Regions from separate parts of the Clostridioides sp. ES-W-0016-02 genome, predicted to be linked through region 1. Evidence: a T-box and tRNA genes for the amino acid it is inferred to sense, from the RefSeq annotation. Region 1 holds a T-box; the other holds one or more tRNA genes.
The links. A T-box is a leader RNA that pairs with one kind of tRNA and senses whether it is charged. The one in region 1 lies ahead of serS (serine--tRNA ligase), so its partner is inferred to be a tRNA-Ser.
Positions count from the first base shown of each region.

Region 2: it encodes a tRNA-Ser, which carries the amino acid that the T-box ahead of serS (serine--tRNA ligase) is inferred to sense. The anticodon was not compared.

Region 1 is NZ_CP061361.1:17,992-24,924, reverse strand. Features, by position in the region: gene IC758_RS00120 (nucleoside deaminase) at 1-160, opposite strand, end outside; gene serS (serine--tRNA ligase) at 480-1,751, opposite strand; T-box leader at 1,878-2,083, opposite strand; gene IC758_RS00110 (mechanosensitive ion channel family protein) at 2,210-3,091, opposite strand; gene IC758_RS00105 (transcription repressor NadR) at 3,103-3,612, opposite strand; rRNA gene rrf (5S ribosomal RNA) at 3,744-3,860, opposite strand; rRNA gene IC758_RS00095 (23S ribosomal RNA) at 3,976-6,874, opposite strand.
Region 2 is NZ_CP061361.1:802,388-814,022, forward strand. Features, by position in the region: gene IC758_RS04075 (DUF4300 family protein) at 1-88, opposite strand, end outside; gene IC758_RS04080 (hypothetical protein) at 640-1,152, shown strand; gene IC758_RS04085 (pyridoxal-phosphate-dependent aminotransferase family protein) at 1,511-2,608, opposite strand; gene glpK (glycerol kinase GlpK) at 2,900-4,426, shown strand; gene IC758_RS04095 (ethanolamine utilization protein EutH) at 4,466-5,581, shown strand; gene IC758_RS04100 (DeoR/GlpR family DNA-binding transcription regulator) at 5,782-6,546, opposite strand; tRNA gene IC758_RS04105 (tRNA-Ser) at 6,806-6,896, shown strand; gene IC758_RS04110 (flagellar motor protein) at 6,992-7,780, shown strand; gene IC758_RS04115 (flagellar motor protein MotB) at 7,801-8,541, shown strand; gene IC758_RS04120 (hypothetical protein) at 8,722-9,096, shown strand; gene IC758_RS04125 (extracellular solute-binding protein) at 9,189-10,649, shown strand; gene IC758_RS04130 (EAL domain-containing protein) at 10,700-11,635, shown strand, end outside.

The DNA of each region.
Region 1 (6,933 bases):
CTGCATGAGCTGTAGAATCTTTCAATGTTTCTGTAAGGTTATGAGCCCTTGCTATTATCTGATTATCTTTAACTATAACAGCACCTATTGGTGTTTCTCTCTTATTATATGCTTTATATGCTTCTTTTAATGCTTCTTTCATATAAAATGAACTTTCCATAATTCCTCCCAAAACTTATAACAAACTTATCTTATCATAATTCATTTTATAATTCAACTTAATTTTATTTTGTTTATTTAATATATTGCTATACATAGCTACATTTAATTTAAATTAACCTAAAAAAAATTTTTCAACGTCTAATTAAATGTTGATTTATGAAAATATTTAGCTTTTTATGATGAATATTCTATTATATATATTAACATAAAAAAGTTATGAAATTATTAAATCTCATAACTTTTTCTAATTTACTATTTACTTACAGTATATTTTTAATCTTAAAATATATTATCACTTATATAATATTAATACATAATTATTTTATAACATCAACACCCATATAAGGTCTTAATTCTTCTGGAACCACTACAGAGCCATCTGCTTGTTGATAATTTTCTAATATAGCAGCTAAACATCTTCCTATAGCCAATCCAGAACCATTTAATGTATGAACATATTCTGCTTTTGATTTTTTATCCCTTTTAAATCTTATTCCCGCTCTTCTTGCTTGGAAATCTTCAAAGTTTGAACAAGAAGATATTTCTACATATCTATTATAACTTGGCATCCAAACTTCTAAATCATATTTAAAAGCAGCTGTAAATCCTAAGTCTCCTGTACATATTCTTACAACTCTATATGGAAGACCTAACATTTGTAACATAGTTTCAGCATCATGAGTTAATGATTCTAATTCCTTATAAGAATCCTCTGGTTTAACAAATTTAACTAATTCAACTTTATTGAATTGATGCTGTCTAACTAAACCTCTTGTGTCTCTTCCTGCTGAACCAGCTTCAGATCTAAAGCAAGGAGTATATGCACAATATTTTATTGGAAGTTCTGCAACATCTAATATCTCATTAGCATGTATATTTGTCACAGGTACTTCAGCTGTTGGTATTAAGAAATACTCTAGCCCTTCTATTTTAAACATATCTTCCTCAAATTTAGGAAGTTGACCAGTGCCTATAAAACTATTTCTATTAGCCATAAATGGAGGTAAAACTTCTGTATATCCATGTTTAGCTGTATGAGTATTTAAGAAGAAATTCATTAAAGATCTTTCTAATCTAGCACCTAATCCTCTATATAAAGTAAATCTTGAACCAGTTATTTTTCCAGCTGTTTCAAAGTCTAATATCCCTAAACCAGTTCCTATATCCCAGTGAGCTTTATGTTCAAAATCAAATTTTGTAGGTTCTCCCCAAGTTCTTACTTGAACATTATCTTCATCTGTTTCACCTTGTGGCACATCTGGATGAGGTACATTTGGAATTCTCATCAATGCATATTCCATTTTTCCTTCAACTTCTTTTACTTTCTCATCAATACCTTTTATCTTGTCTGATAATTCTTTTAATCTTGCTTTTTCCTCTTCTACATCTTTTCCTTCTTTTATTAATTGTGGTATCTTTTTAGAGTTTACATTTAATTCATTTTTCATAACTTCAACTTCTTGAAGTATCTCTCTTCTTTTATTATCTAATTCCACTACAGCATCAAGGTCGAATTCTTTTTCGCCTCTTATTTCCATAGCTTTTTTAATATCATCTAAATTTTCTCTTATTCTTTTAATATCTAACATATTAATTCCTCCTAATAATTTTTATAATATAAATTAATAATTCCAATTTAAATTAAAACATTTTTAACTGCAAATTCTTAGTTTAAACAAATTTTGAAAATAAAAAAAGACCTCCGTTTACCCTATAAAAGGGACGAAAATCTTTTATCCGCGTTGCCACCCTAATTGATTATACCCATATGTACAATCCTCTCAGACCTGTAACGTAGGTAAACGTCTAGCTTTAACTAGAAGCTCTAGAGTAGATTCAAAAACCATTGTAATGAGTTCTCACCATCCACTCATTCTCTGAATACAACCTGTTTTTTACTATTTTCTTTCAATGCTTTTAACTAATTGTTTTATTTGATAATCATTATATTATATATATTAACATCTTTCAATACTATTATTCAATTTTTTTTAGAATTTTCTTTAATTTGTTATCTTGAATTTGATTTTTTTGTTTAATTAAAATATTATCTTTTATCTAAAGAATTTAAATTACTTGTGTTATTAAACAATAATGAAGCAGGAATAAATGGAACTTCTATTTTATTTTCATCAAATTTCTTTTTAACTTTTTCCATTATATCAAAGTATACATCCCAGTAATCATCAGTTTTAACCCAAGGCCTAGCAACTATTTGCATAGTATTATTACCTATAGAGTTTAACCCTATGATTGGCTTTGGATCATCTAGTATCCTTTTTTCATTTGTAAAAATTTCATTTAATATAGATTTAACCATATCTATATCGCTGTCATAAGAAATATTATACGAAAAATCTATTCTTCTTTTATTTTGATGTGTGTAATTAATTATATTATTACTTGTCAATTGAAAATTTGGTATTATTATAGTTTTATTATCTGGAGTTTTAAGAACAGTGCTAAATATTTGTATATCAGAAACTGTACCTTCCACACCTGACCCTTGAATATAATCACCTATATTGAATGGCTTAAAAAACAAAATAATCATGCCTGAACCTAGGTTTGATAATATTTCTTTAAATGCTAATCCTATACTAAATCCAGCTGCTCCTAAGACCGCTACAACTGATGTAGTTTGTATTCCTATAATACCTAAACTTATCAGTGATATGATGGATAGCATTGATATATATATACCATATACAATAAAATTATTTACACCTTTACTCATTCCATATTTAATTAGAAATTTAGAAACCATCTTTCTTACTATCTTAGCTATATAAATACCTATTATAAATATTGTTATTGCATATATAATATTTGGTATATTATCACTGAAATTATTAAGCATATTTTCTAAAGTTCTCTTCGTTATATTACTATTTGTTGAAGTAGTCTTAGCCAATGACAAAAAATTCATTTAACTCCTCCTTATGATAATATTCCACTGTCATCTAGTTTTTTTATTATATCTTCAATAGTTTTTTCTTTGAGTGCTTCAATTGTATGAATATGACTACATTCTGTTAAAACTGATAATTGTTTAAACTCATTTGTTTCAACTTTTATCATAAAATCATCTATATCCATTTTAGAATAAATATTAAGTTCCGCAGTTATTTGACCATATGTCGGATGATTTACAATAACATCTTTTACAATTCCACCCAAATCTACAATAATTCTTAGTTCTTCATAAATTTCTTGGGGATTTCTATGATTTTTACATTTTATTTGTCTGGAAAAATATGGTTGATTATATATTATATATCCTTGAGGTGTCGCTATTATTTCAAAACCTTTAGCTCTTATAAGCGCTATATCTTGTACTATTACTTGTCTGCTTACATTTAATAGCTCTGCTAGCACTCCACCTTTTACAGGATGCTTGGATTCCTTTAAAATATCTATTAATTTGTTTCTTCTTTCATTAGAATTCATATCATACCTTCTTTCTAAATCAAAACTTTTTGTCTATATTATATAATTCTATATTTTATCTTAGTATAAATCAATACAGAGTTTATATTCTGTTTAATTTTAGATTTTATAGCAAACAATAAAAAAAGACTACGTGGCTACGTCCTACTCTCCCAGGCAGTTTCCCACCAAGTACCATCAGCGCTAGAGAGCTTAACTTCTGTGTTCGGAATGGGAACAGGTGTATCCTCTCTGCTATTGTAACCACATAATCTCTATGCTTAATATTACTATTAAGTTATTGAAACTAGTAAAACTAGATTCTTTAGAGTTAACACTCTAAAAACTACATATATATTTTAATCAATGAACATCAAATAAATATTGGTCAAGTCCTCGACCTATTAGTATCGATAAGCTAAATACATTGCTGCACTTACACCTTCGACCTATCAACCAGATAGTCTTTCTGGGGTCTTACCCTTGCGGTGGGAAATCTTATCTTGAAGTTGGCTTCGCGCTTAGATGCTTTCAGCGCTTATCCATTCCGTACATAGCTACCCAGCCATGCCCTTGGCAGAACAACTGGTACACCAGAGGTACGTCCATCCCGGTCCTCTCGTACTAAGGACAGGTCTCCTCAAATTTCCTACGCCTGCGACGGATAGGGACCGAACTGTCTCACGACGTTCTGAACCCAGCTCGCGTACCACTTTAATGGGCGAACAGCCCAACCCTTGGGACCTACTACAGCCCCAGGATGTGATGAGCCGACATCGAGGTGCCAAACCTCCCCGTCGATGTGGACTCTTGGGGGAGATAAGCCTGTTATCCCCAGGGTAGCTTTTATCCGTTGAGCGATGGCCCTTCCACGCAGAACCACCGGATCACTAAGTCCGATTTTCATCCTTGCTCGACCTGTATGTCTTGCAATCAAGCTCTCTTTTGCCTTTACACTCTACGTACGATTTCCGACCGTACTGAGAGAACCTTTGAGCGCCTCCGTTACCTTTTGGGAGGCGACCGCCCCAGTCAAACTGCCCACCTGACAGTGTCCCAAGACCAGATTCATGGCCTATGGTTAGAGTCCCAGTACTACAAGGGTGGTATCCCAAGGATGGCTCCGCCAAAACTGGCGTCCTGGTTTCAAAGCCTCCCACCTATCCTGTACATGTAGTACCAAGACCCAATGTCAAGCTACAGTAAAGCTCCATGGGGTCTTTCCGTCCTGTCGCAGGTATCCGGCATCTTCACCGGAATTACAATTTCACCGAGTCTGTTGTTGAGACAGTGCCCAAATCGTTACGCCTTTCGTGCGGGTCGGAACTTACCCGACAAGGAATTTCGCTACCTTAGGACCGTTATAGTTACGGCCGCCGTTTACTGGGGCTTAAGTTCACTGCTTCGATTACTCTAACAGATCCCCTTAACCTTCCAGCACCGGGCAGGCGTCAGCTCCTATACATCGTCTTGCGACTTAGCAGAAACCTATGTTTTTGGTAAACAGTCGCTTGGGCCTATTCTCTGCGGCCACCGTATGGTGGCACCCCTTATCCCTAAGTTACGGGGTCATTTTGCCGAGTTCCTTAACAACAGTTCTCTCGCGGGCCTTAGGATACTCTCCTCACCCACCTGTGTCGGTTTGCGGTACGGGTACCTTTAACCTCGATAGAGACTTTTCTTGACAGTGTGAAATCAGCTACTTCGCTACTAAATTTCGCTCCCCATCACATCCCAGCATTATCAAAGCGGATTTACCTACTCTGACTGCCTCAATGCTTGGGCACACATAACCAACAGTGTGCTTAGCTTATCCTACTGTGTCATCCCATCTCTCAAACGGTTATCGGTAGTACAGGAATATCAACCTGTTGTCCATCACCTACGCCTTTCGGCCTCAGCTTAGGTCCCGACTAACCCAGGGCGGACGAACCTTCCCCTGGAAACCTTGGGTTTACGGCCTGTGGGATTCTCACCCACATCTCGCTACTCATGCCAACATTCTCACTCCCATACTGTCCACATGTCCTTACGGTCATGCTTCAACCCGTATGGGAAGCTCCCCTACCCATCATTACTGATGCCGTAGCTTCGGTAGTAAGTTTTAGCCCCGGAAATCTTCGGCGCAGGATCACTCGACCAGTGAGCTATTACGCACTCTTTGAATGAGTGGCTGCTTCTAAGCCAACATCCTGGTTGTCTGTGCAATCCCACATCCTTTACCACTTAACTTACATTTAGGGACCTTAGCTGACGATCTGGGCTGTTGCCCTTTCGACTATGAATCTTATCACCCACAGTCTGACTCCCAAGTATAAGATGACGGCATTCGGAGTTTGATAGTCTTCGGTAGGTGCAATACCCCCTAGGACATTCAGTGCTCTACCTCCGTATCTCTCACCTTGAGGCTAGCCCTAAAGCTATTTCGGGGAGAACCAGCTATCTCCGGGCTCGATTGGAATTTCACCGCTACCCACAAGTCATCCCCGAGCTTTTCAACGCTCGTGGGTTCGGACCTCCACGAAATTTTACTTTCGCTTCATCCTGCTCATGGGTAGGTCGCCCGGTTTCGGGTCTACGTCAAGTAACTGAACGCTCAGTTAAAACTCGCTTTCGCTACGGCTCCACACCTTAAGTGCTTAACCTTGCTACTTAACGTAACTCGTTGGCCCGTTCTACAAAAAGTACGCGGTCACACAAGAAATGTGCTTCCACAGCTTGTAAGTGCAGGGTTTCAGGTTCTATTTCACTCCCCTCCCGGGGTTCTTTTCACCTTTCCCTCACGGTACTATACGCTATCGGTCACTAGGTAGTATTTAGCCTTGGAGGGTGGTCCCTCCTGCTTCCCACAGGGTTTCACGTGTCCCGTGGTACTCTGGATCATATCTGAAGTTTTCTCGTTTGACATACAGGACTATTACCTTCTGTGGTGGGTCTTTCCAAACCTCTTCAATTACGATACCTCTTCGTTTAAGATATGTCCGCAACCCCAATAAAGAAAACTTTATTGGTTTGGGCTATTCCGCGTTCGCTCGCCGCTACTTACGGAATCGAATTTCTTTCTCTTCCTTCAGGTACTTAGATGTTTCAGTTCCCTGAGTTCCCCTCATTAAACTATGTATTCACTTAATGATACTTAGACATTACTCTAAGTGAGTTTCCTCATTCGGAAATCTTCGGATCAAAGTTTACGTGCAACTCCCCGAAGCTTATCGCAGCTTATCACGTCCTTCATCGGCTCCTAGTGCCAAGGCATCCGCCCTGCACCCTTAATAACTTGACCAGTTAAAAAGGTTTGATAGATTAGAAGCTATCAACTTCGATAATTTTTAAAAGTTATCA
Region 2 (11,635 bases), 790 kb from region 1:
CTTTAATAGTTGAATATGCAAAGATTGTAAGTATGCTTGATAACACTAAAATAGCAGACAATATTGCTATTAGTAAATTTTTTCTCACCTGTTTTTCTCCTTTATAAATTTATTTTGTCGACATATTTATAGTATATAGTACATTTAATTTTAGCTTCAATATGTTTTTAATTACAAAACTGTTGCAAAAAATATAACTTTATTTAAAACTTTTTTTTAATATATAAAAATATATACTAAATAGGGGTATATATTCTTTGAATTTTTAACTAATTTATTTGGAGATTGATTATAGAATTTTATAAGTAAAAAATGAGTAAGCTATCAATGAAATATATAGTGAGACTAGTTTTTTGGATGTAGTATTTTGGTAAATAAGTAGGTTTGATATATATGATAAATTTTACTTTATTAAAAATAAAATTTATTAAGTTCAATAAATATACTATTAGACTCATTAAAAGTTTAAAAATTTTATTTTTTTAATTCAACTATTCCCCAAAAAATTAGGTTTTAAGGAATAGTTAAATTAAAAAGTTTGGTTACATAATAGTAATTTTAGTTACAAGAATGAAACTGTAAAAATTAGATTTTTATTTATATAATTTCACTAAGAACATTTAATTTAGGAGGTAAAATATGAAGTTAAAAAAATTAAAAACTGGTATGGTCATGGCATTAACAATAATAACTATTGGGACGTCACTGATAAATGTATCAGCTATGGAATTAAACAGGAGTGAAGAATTTGAGACTAAGTACAGTGAAATGAAAAAAGAATTTCAAGAAGAGTATGGAAAGGAAGATAAATTCAAAGTCGTGCTAGATGATGAATTTACAAAAGAAGAAGTAAATGGAGCTAAAGGGATTATAAAGACAACTAATAAAATGAATAATGAGGTTGTAGTTTTAAATTATTTTGATGAAATGAAATCAGGAATTGAATTTGAATTAAAACCAAAAGCTGAAAAAAATGTAATTTTAAGAGCTGAGTTTCAGCAAGGATATGGAAATGAAGATAAATTTAAAGTTGTACTAGACGATGAATTCACAAAAGAAGAGGTAAATGGAGCTAAAGGGATTATAAAGACAACAGATAAAGAAACAGGTGAAGTTATTGTATATAATTACTTTGATGAGCTTGAAAAGTAATATTTAAAGCCTTTAATTAAAAAAAGAATCAGATTTAAAAGTATATAGTATCATGTATAGATTTTAAATTTATAACAATCTATACAGTTAAATAGCCGAATTGTATCAAAAATATAAAAGAATTAAATATAAAAAGAATTGTATAAAAATAAATTTTTCATATAGGGGTGAACTTTACATATTAGAGTTCACCCTTATAAAAAAATATAAAACAACATCTGGCTATATTTAATGTTCAAGTATATTTTTGAATATGTTCATATAGAGTGATTATTTATAGATAGCTGTTATTTACAGACCATAATCTAGTTTAACTTGAGATATTTATATAGTTTTTTTATTTATGGTCTTGAGATATTTATATGGCTTTTTTAACTTCTAGCTTTGATTTTAAAATATCAAGGAATTTATAACAATCGTCTGGATAAATTTCTCCCATATTTGCAACTTGGAACATATTATCATCTAGAAATTTGCCTTTTCCTGGATATACCACATAACCATTTTCTTCTTCTAGTTCTAATATAAATCTATTTATATCAATTTCTTTAGGAAGAAATACAGACGTAACAGTATTAGACATATATTTATCTGGAAGTAAAAATGTTAGACCTAGTTCCTCCATACCATTTCTTAAAATAGCAGAACATTCTTTATATCTTTCTATCTTACTGTCATCTTCTAAAAATTCAGTTAAAGCTTCATTAAGAGCAAATATTAAAGTGACATTAGGTGTATTTGGTGTTTGAGAAGATGATTTTGCAAGCTTATAATGTTTGTAAAGGCTAAGATACACATTTTTACATTGATCTTCTTTAATATTTTGTAAAACGCTTTCTTTAGCACAAAGATATGCAGAGCCTGGAAATGCCCCAAGGGCTTTACCACCAACACCTGTTATTATATCTATATTAAACTCATCAACATCAATGTATTCACCAGCAGATGCACTTATTGCATCAACAAAAAATATTTTGTTATATTTTTTTGCAAGTTTTCCTAATTCAGGTACAGGATTTATCATTCCTGAACTAGTCTCATGAAATACCATAGCAATTACTTTTATGTCAGGATTTTCAAGTAAGTATTTTTCTAAAATATCTAAGTCTGGATATTCAGCCCATTTAAAGTCTGGTTTGTAGGTCTTAACACTATAAGCAGATAATATTTCTTCTAGCCTTTCTCCAAATACACCATTACTAACTAATAAAGCAGCATCTTCTTTATCAAATATAGAAGATAATACACATTCATTTACAGATGTTCCAGAACCAGATACAACTAGAGAATAATAATCAGAAGTTGCATTATATAATTTACCGATTTTTTGTTGTGTATCTTTAAATAAATTCATGAATTCATTTCCTCTATGACATATATCATAGTGAAGAAGTGAATTTCTAACCCTATCTGTAACCATTACTGGTCCAGGACTAAATAGATATGTTTTTTTCATTGCAAATCCTCCTTAAAGTTTAATTTAAATTTTATGATGACTGTTTATGTGTATATATTAAAAGTTTATGTGTTAATTTAACTAGATTATAGAATAAAACTAATAATATTGCAATAATATTTTAATTAAAATACTTTAACAATCAAAAAAAGTAAAAATATACAAAAAATATTGTAATAAATATTGTATAAATCCCCAAGATGATATAGAATATAAATAAGTTGAATAGATTTTATATTCAAAAAATAATAAAAAATCTATTAATTCTGAAAATAAAGGGGGACGCTTAAAGTGAAATATGTATTAGCAATTGATCAAGGAACAACAGGAACAAGAGCAGTATTAATAAATGAAAAATCAGAGTTTGTTTTTAGTGATTATATGGAGCATACTCAAATCTATCCACAATCTGGATACGTCGAACATGACCCTATAGAAATTTGGAATAACACAAAAACTGTAAGTAATAATGTACTACAACAAGCTTTTAAAAGTGGAATAGATGAAAGTGATATAAAGGGAATAGGTATAGATAATCAAGGTGAAACAGTAATGCTATGGGATAAAAATACAGGTATGCCATTATACAATGCAATTGTATGGCAGTGCAGAAGAACCTATGATTATGTTGAAAATTTAAAGAATATACCAGGATTAGAAAATAAGATAATAGATAAAACAGGACTAATCATAGACCCTTATTTTTCAGGGACAAAAATTAAATGGATAATAGATAATGTAAAAGGTGTAAAAGAAAAAATCAAAAATGGAGAAGTACTTGCTGGAACATTAGATAGCTGGTTAATTTGGAAAATGACAGGAGGAAAGTCTTTTTTAACTGATGTTTCTACAGCAGCAAGAACCATGCTTTTTAATATAAGAGATATGAATTGGGATAGAGAATTACTTGATATTATAGGAGTTCCTAGAAGTATTTTAGCGGATATAATGCCTACAAGTGGTGATTTTGGGACTACAGACAAAGGGGCATTTTGTGGTGTATCAATAAAAATTACTGCTTCGATGGTTGACCAGCCAGCAGCTCTATTTGGAAATGGATGCTTTGAGCCAGGTATGGTTAAAAATACTTATGGAACAGGATGTTTCTTATATATGAATATAGGTGAAGAGTTGAAAATAGCGGGTAATGGTATATTAACAACTGTTGCTTGGAAAATAGGAGACAAAATTACATATGCTTATGATGGCGGAGTATATATAGCAGGTGCTGCAATACAGTGGCTTAGAGATGGAATTGGAGTTATAAAAAATTACTCAGAAACTGATGATATGGCTAACTCAATACCAAGTACTGGTGGTGTATATTTTGTTCCAGCGTTTGCAGGGATTGCAGCACCTTATTGGGACCAATATGCAAGAGGTACAATGGTTGGTATAACAGGCAGTACTAAGAAAGAGCATATAGTAAGAGCTACTCTTGAATCTGTTGCACTTCAGGTCAAAGATGTTGTTGACTCTATGAATTTAGCTTCAGGAAAGGATATAAAAATGCTAAGAGTGGATGGTGGAATTACAAAAAATAATTTTACAATGCAGTTTCAATCCGATATATTAGATATACCAATTGAAATTGCAGAAAATCCTGAGACAACAGTGCTTGGAGTAGGATATATGGCAGGTCTTTCCTGTGGTGTTTGGAATAGTATTGATGAAATTAGAAATGAGTTTACAATAAGTAAAGAATACACTCCAAATATGACAAAACAAAAAAGAGAAGAAATTTTGCTTGGGTGGAATCAAGCAGTAAAAAGAGCTATGAACTGGGAAAACGATACCAAAAAGATGTGTGCTAATTAAAGTACAACATAGTATTTACATGTATAGGAGGAATTAAATATGCCCTTTGATAAAGTTATATTATATATAATGGCTGTAGGGGTGCTTTTAGGAGCATTAGATAGGATAATTGGAAATAAATTTGGTCTTGGTGAACAATTCGAAGAAGGTTTTAATTCAATGGGTCCACTAGCTTTAGGGATGGTTGGTATAGTTTGTTTAGCTCCAGTTATCTCAAATGTATTAGGACCAGTAATAATACCAATATTCAATTTATGTGGAGCAGACCCATCTATGTTTGCAACCATATTAGCAAATGATATGGGAGGATATCCATTAGCGATGGAACTTGCACACAATAAAGAAGCAGGGATGCTTGCAGGATTAGTTGTATCATCAATGCTTGGGTGTACACTTGTATTTTCAATCCCAGTAGGATTAGGCCTTATAGAGTATGAAGACAGACCATTTTTTGCAAAAGGGTTATTAATAGGATTAATAACAATACCTTTTGGAGGGATTGTAGGAGGAATGATAGCAGGATTTAATTTATCAATGGTGATTATAAATATGGTGCCAGTAATAATATTAGCAGTAATATTAGCAATAGGTCTGAAAGTAAATTCAACACTTATGATAAATGGGTCTTTAGTTTTTGGAAAAATTATATCTATATTGATAACAATAGGATTAGGTGCAGCAGCATTTCAAGAAATAACAGGGGTAGTACTTATAAAAGGAATGACACCTATAAGAGAGGGTATTCAAGTAATTGGAAGTATTGCAATAGTATTATTGGGTACTTTTCCTATACTACATTTATTAGTTAAAGTTTTAAATAAACCACTTACAGCAATAGGTGGAAAATTAGGTATGGATGCAACAAGTGCAGCTGGATTAGTTTTCACTTTAGCTAATAGTATTCCAGTGTATAAAATGATGAAAGACATGAGCCCAAAGGGAAAAGTAGTAAATACAGCATGGTTAGTTTGTGCAACAGCAGCACTAGGTGATCACCTAGGATTTACAGCAGGAGTAGTGCCAGAGATGATTACACCTGTTGTAATTGGAAAGTTAGTTGGTGGAGTATTGGCGATTGCACTTGCTATGGTAATGACAAAAGATTTAACAGCAGAAGAAGAGCAAAGTAGTAAAATGAAAAAAGAGGTTGTATAAAAGAATTAATGTTAAAGTAAGCGTTAAGCTAAATTAAAAAATAGAGTTAAGTTAAAAAAATAAGGTAAATAAAAAAAGACATAGTGACATAGTAAAAACACTGTATAGTTTAGGTATAAATGGAGCTAAATAAATAATTATTTGGCTCCTTAACTTTAATCAATGATATTTTATAAGGAACTAAAAAGCAATCATATAAGCTAATTATCAGCTATGACTAAAGGTATTCCTTTTTGAGAAAATTCTATAATTATGTCGTGGTCTATACTAGCAGATGTAATAATAGTATCTATATGCTCTATAGGAGCAACAGAAGCAAATGAATTTATTCCAAACTTAGGTGGCTCAACAACTACTATTGACTTTCTAGACCTTTCAATCATTTTTTTTCGAACAAGTGATTCTTCTAAGTGATAGTCAGAAATACCATTTTCAAGTGTAATACCTCCAGCACCTAAAATTGCCTTATCAACATTAAATTGTTCAATGGCTGCTAATGTAAGTGGTCCAGAAAAAGAACCTTCAGTTTCTCTAAGATATCCACCAAGTACATATACTTTTATATTAGTATTCATAAGTTCATTTGCAACCAAAATTGAGTTAGTTATTACAGTTAAGTTTTTTTTGTCTTTTAAACTTTTTGCAACTTCAAGAACAGTAGTTCCAGTATCCATAAAAATAGTGTCATTTGTATTTATAAATTCACTACATTTAAGAGCAATTTGTTTTTTATCATTTGAATTTATTTTTTTTCTTTTAATATAGTTAAGTTCTACGCTACTTGCTATAACTGGTATAGCACCACCATAAACTCTTTTTAAAAGTCCAATACTTTCCATATGTGCTAGGTCTCTTCGTGCTGTTTCTATTGATATATCAAACATTTGGACTATGTCATTTATTTTAATTATATTATCTGATTCGAGAATACTTAAAATCTTCTCATATCTTTCCTGTGGTAACATGGAAAATCCTCCTTGGATTAATATTATTTTAGTTTTAAGCATAACTTATGATGAATTAAGGATTTATGTCTATATGTTAATGTGTGTATATTTAGTAAATAATATTATAAGCGTTATGCAAGATAATTTTACCATATTTCAAACTTACATTTAAGTAAAAAAGTGAAAATAGATATTTAATGACTTAAAATACCTTAAATTTCATAAATTAATTGACTAAAATATAATTTTATTATATAATTTAATTGCATAGAAATAAGGAGAAGTACTCAAGTGGCTCAAGAGGATCCCCTGCTAAGGGATTAGGCTGGGTAACCGGTGCGAGGGTTCGAATCCCTCCTTCTCCGCCAATTATCAAAGGCTATCCTTGTTGAAGGTAGTCTTTTTTGTAATGTCTATTAATAAAAACAACCTAGCAGACATAATTAAAGAAAGGAGGTAATATATGACAACTTTAATTTTCTTTATAGTGGGAATAGCATCTTTAGTGGTTGCTTTCGTTATTGATGGGGGACACATTGGAGCCTTATTTGTATTTTCATCAGCACTTGTTGTTTTTGGTGGAACTATAGGGGCTGTTGGTGCTTCAACACCATTTCCTGTATTCAAAAAGTCCATAAAGATAATGTTGTTAGCTTTTAAAAATAAAAAGCCTAACAATATAGAAAACATAGTTTATTTCAAAGAAATTGCAATCAAGGCCAGAAAAGAAGGTCTTCTTAGTATTGATAAAGAAATAAGCGAAAATGATGAATTGGACCCATTTATTAGAAAAGGTCTTGAACTTATGGTAGACGGCGTTGATGCAGCTACAATAAGAAATATATTAGAATCTCAAATACAAATAACATCAAAAAGACATAAAGAAGGAATAGCAATATTCGATTCAGCAGGAGGGTATGCACCTACACTGGGAATCATAGGTACAGTTATGGGATTAGTACATATTTTAGGAAATCTTTCGAGTAATCCAGATGCACTTGGACCTCAGATATCTGTAGCGTTTTTGGCTACTTTATACGGTGTTGGTTCAGCCAATTTAATTTGGTTACCAATAGCATCAAAGCTTAAAGCTATAAATCAGCAAGAAACTAATGAAAGACTTTTAGTGATAGAAGCGATACTATCTATACTTGAGGGAGATAATTCTAATTTAATGACAGAAAAATTAAAGATATTTTTAAATTCAAAAGAATTAATTGAACTTGGAGAAGCTGATGGTAGAATTGAATAATATAAAAGGATGGAATATTTATGTTACATGATGAAGACGAAAAAGAAGAAAATAATGAGCGATGGCTTTTAACTTATTCAGACCTCATAACATTACTTATGATTTTCTTTGTCATAATGTATTCTATGAGTAATGTTGATGCAGAGAAATATAAACAATTATCTCAATCTCTAAGTTCTGCATTTGGTGGTTCATCTGGAGTTATTGAAGGTGGACAAAATAAAATAGAACCAGTAGTTGACCAAAACAATAATAATCTAGATAGTTTACAAAATCCTGAGTTTAAAGAAGTTGGTGAAAATATTCAAAAGTATTTAAATGAAAGTGGATTGGCAAATTCGGTATCATTAAAAGCTCAAGATAGAGGACTAGTAATAAGCCTTAAAGATACTATATTATTTGATACTGGAAAAGCTGTTATAATAAATGATTCTAGAGATAAGATTATTCAAATAGGTAAGATGTTAAATGAAATGAATAGTTATATAAGAGTAGAAGGTCATACAGATAACCTATCTATAAAAAATTCTGAATTTAAATCTAATTGGGATTTATCAGTTATGAGAGCAACCAATGTTGTCCAACTTCTTATTGATAGTGCAGGTATTGCACCAAATAAGTTGTCTGCTGTAGGATATGGTGAATTTAGACCAATAGCTGACAATTCATCTCCAGATGGCAAATCAAAAAACAGAAGAGTTGATATAGTCTTGGTTGATAGTAAGTTCGATGATGTAGAAAATGTTGGAGAAAATAAATAGTTAAATAAGCTATCTCAATACAGAGTTATTTCTAATAAGGGATAGCTTTTTTATGCGAAAATTAAAAATAGATGATTAGTAAGTTACCTTTTTGTGATAAATATATGGTATCTTAAACATATAATATTTAAATTATGAAAGGACTCAATTTTAAAATTGATATCAAAGGTGAGTAAATAAATGGGTAATAAGAATAAAAACACAAAATATAAAGATAAAACAAGGGCAAGGTATAATAAAAAGGTTGAAACTTTAAATAAAGAGAAGTTAAAAGAATCTAATAAACAACATAAAAAAGAAGATAAGATTACTACTATTATTAATAAATCTAGTATTGTATTATGTGTTCTTTTAGTAATATTTTCTTTACTTTATCTGTTTAAGTTAGTTCAGCTTAATATAATAATGACACTTTTAGTAATTACAGTGGCTATTCAACAAGGTTTGGTATCATTTGGTGCATTTAGAGAGAAGAATTATGCTAAAGGTATATTTTCAATATTTGTAATCATTTGTTTTCTAGTTGCTTTTAAATATACTGTTAGTCCTATTTAAATATATCAGTAAATATTTTATAATTAATATAAGTAATTAAGTTACGGTTTTAATGCTATAATAAATTTTATACATTTGAAGGAGTCGATTTTATGAATAGGAGTGGATTTGTAAAATTAATTATCACATCAATGATTATTTTATTACTTACAGGGTGTGATTTGAAAAAGGAAGAGAGTTATAAACTAGATCCAGAAAATCCGACATCAATAGAAATTTGGCATTATTATAATGGACAGCAAAAAATGGCGTTTGATAAGCTAGTTAAGGAATTTAATGACACTGTAGGTGCTGAAAAAGGAATTATTGTTGAAGCGTTTAGTCAGGGAAATGTAGTTGATTTATCTGAAAAGGTGCTGGATTCTGCTAATAAAAAGGTTGGTTCTGAAGATGTTCCAAATATTTTTGCAGCGTACTCAGATACTGCATATGAAATGGATAAATTAAAACTACTAGTAGATATTGATAAGTACATAAGTAAGGATGAATTAAATGAGTATATAGAAGAATATGTAGATGAAGGTAGACTAAATTCTGATAACGAACTTAAGCTTTTTCCGATTGCAAAGTCTACTGAGATTTTGATGTTAAATAAGACAGATTGGGATAAGTTTGCCAAAGCAACAAATTCAAATATAAATGATATACAAACAATTGAAGGATTAGTAGAGACATCAAAGAAATACTATGAATGGACAGATAGTTTAACAAAAGAGCCTAATGATGGTAAAGCATTTTTTGGAAGAGATGCTCTAGCAAATTATATTATTATAGGAAGTAAGCAGTTAGGAGTAGAAATTTTTTCAGTTAAAGATGGAAAAGTTACACTGAATCTTGATGAAAAGGTTATGAAAAAATTATGGGATAATTTTTATGTCCCATATATAAATGGATATTTTGCATCTTATGGTAAGTTCCGTTCTGATGATGCAAAAACAGGAGATATACTAGCTCTTGTTGGCTCTAGTTCAGGAGCATCATATTTTCCAGATGAAGTAATGTTAAATGATAATGAGAGTTATAAAATTGAGACATCTGTCTTTCAAGCTCCACGTTTTAAAGATAAAGAAAAATATGCTGTACAACAAGGGGCAGGAATGGCTGTAACAAAATCTACTAAAGAAGAAGAGTATGCATCAGTAGAATTTTTAAAATGGTTTACAGATAAAGAGTCTAATGTAAAATTCTCTATTGCTTCTGGATATCTACCAGTAAAGAAAAAAACAAATAATTTGGATGTTATAAAGGATGTTATGAATAAAGACGATTTAAAGGTATCAAGTAAAGTGGAAAGTTCAATTGTTTCATCTATTGAACAGATTAATAGTTGTAAGTTGTACACTAATAAAGCATTTGATGGTGGGACAAAAGCCAGACAAATCCTTGAGTATTCAATGATTGATAAAGCTAAAGAAGATTTAAATAAAATAAATGAATTAATAAAAAATGGAACCTCTAAAGAGAATGCAGTAGCACAATTTAATAATAATGAAAATTTTTCAGCATGGTTTTTAAATTTTAAGACTGAGCTTGAAAATGCTGTAAAAGAGTAGGTGAATTGGCAACGTGTACCAAAATGCACAAAGGTATGGGTGGAATAAATATGGAAAATAATCTAAAAAAGAATAACTCAATAATGAAAAAGATGATATTTCCTCTAATTATTGTTATGCTAATTCAAACAAGTTTATTTTGTGCCACAATTTTATGGGGAGGAACTATTAAAAGACTAAATGATAATTCATTTGATATTTTAAATGAAAGAGTAATTAATCGTAAAAATTATATACAAAATGAGATGTTACAAAGATGGTCAAAGACAAGCGAGACAGAACTAGCTATTAACTCATCTGTAAAAAAGGTTTTAGATGAAAATAATGTCTCAATTAAAGATGTGGGTATAAACGAAGAAATTAATAAAGAAATTATAAAAAATATATCAAAAGATTTAATATATCTTTTGAGAAAAAATTCTGTTACAGGTTCTTTCATAATTTTAAATAACAAAGATATTGAATATGATTCAATAAATAGTAAAGATGAAATAAGTAAGACAGGATTGTATATAAGAGACCTAGACCCTAAATTTAACCCAAATGATAATTCTGATTTGCTAATTGAAAGAGGCTCCTCAGAGATAGCAAGAAGTTTTGGAATATCTATGGATAGTTATTGGGCTCCAAAGTTTTCCTTTAAAAGTGAAAATGAGGAAAAAGGAGATAATTTCTTTTATAAACCATTTAGAGCTGCAATTGATAATCCAAATACATCAAGTTCTAATTTAGGATACTGGGGAAGTCAGTTCTTATTAACAAATGAAGGCGATAGAGTTATAACATATTCAGTTCCTCTTATTTATGAAGATGGAACTGTATATGGAGTACTTGGAATAGATTTAGGTATAAATTATTTAAGAGAGTTGCTTCCATATGGGGAGATAAATGAAAATAAAAAAGGTAATTATATTTTAGGCGTAGATAGAAATGATGATTTGGCATTTGAAAATGTTGTTTCGAATGGTTATACATTTAAAGACAAA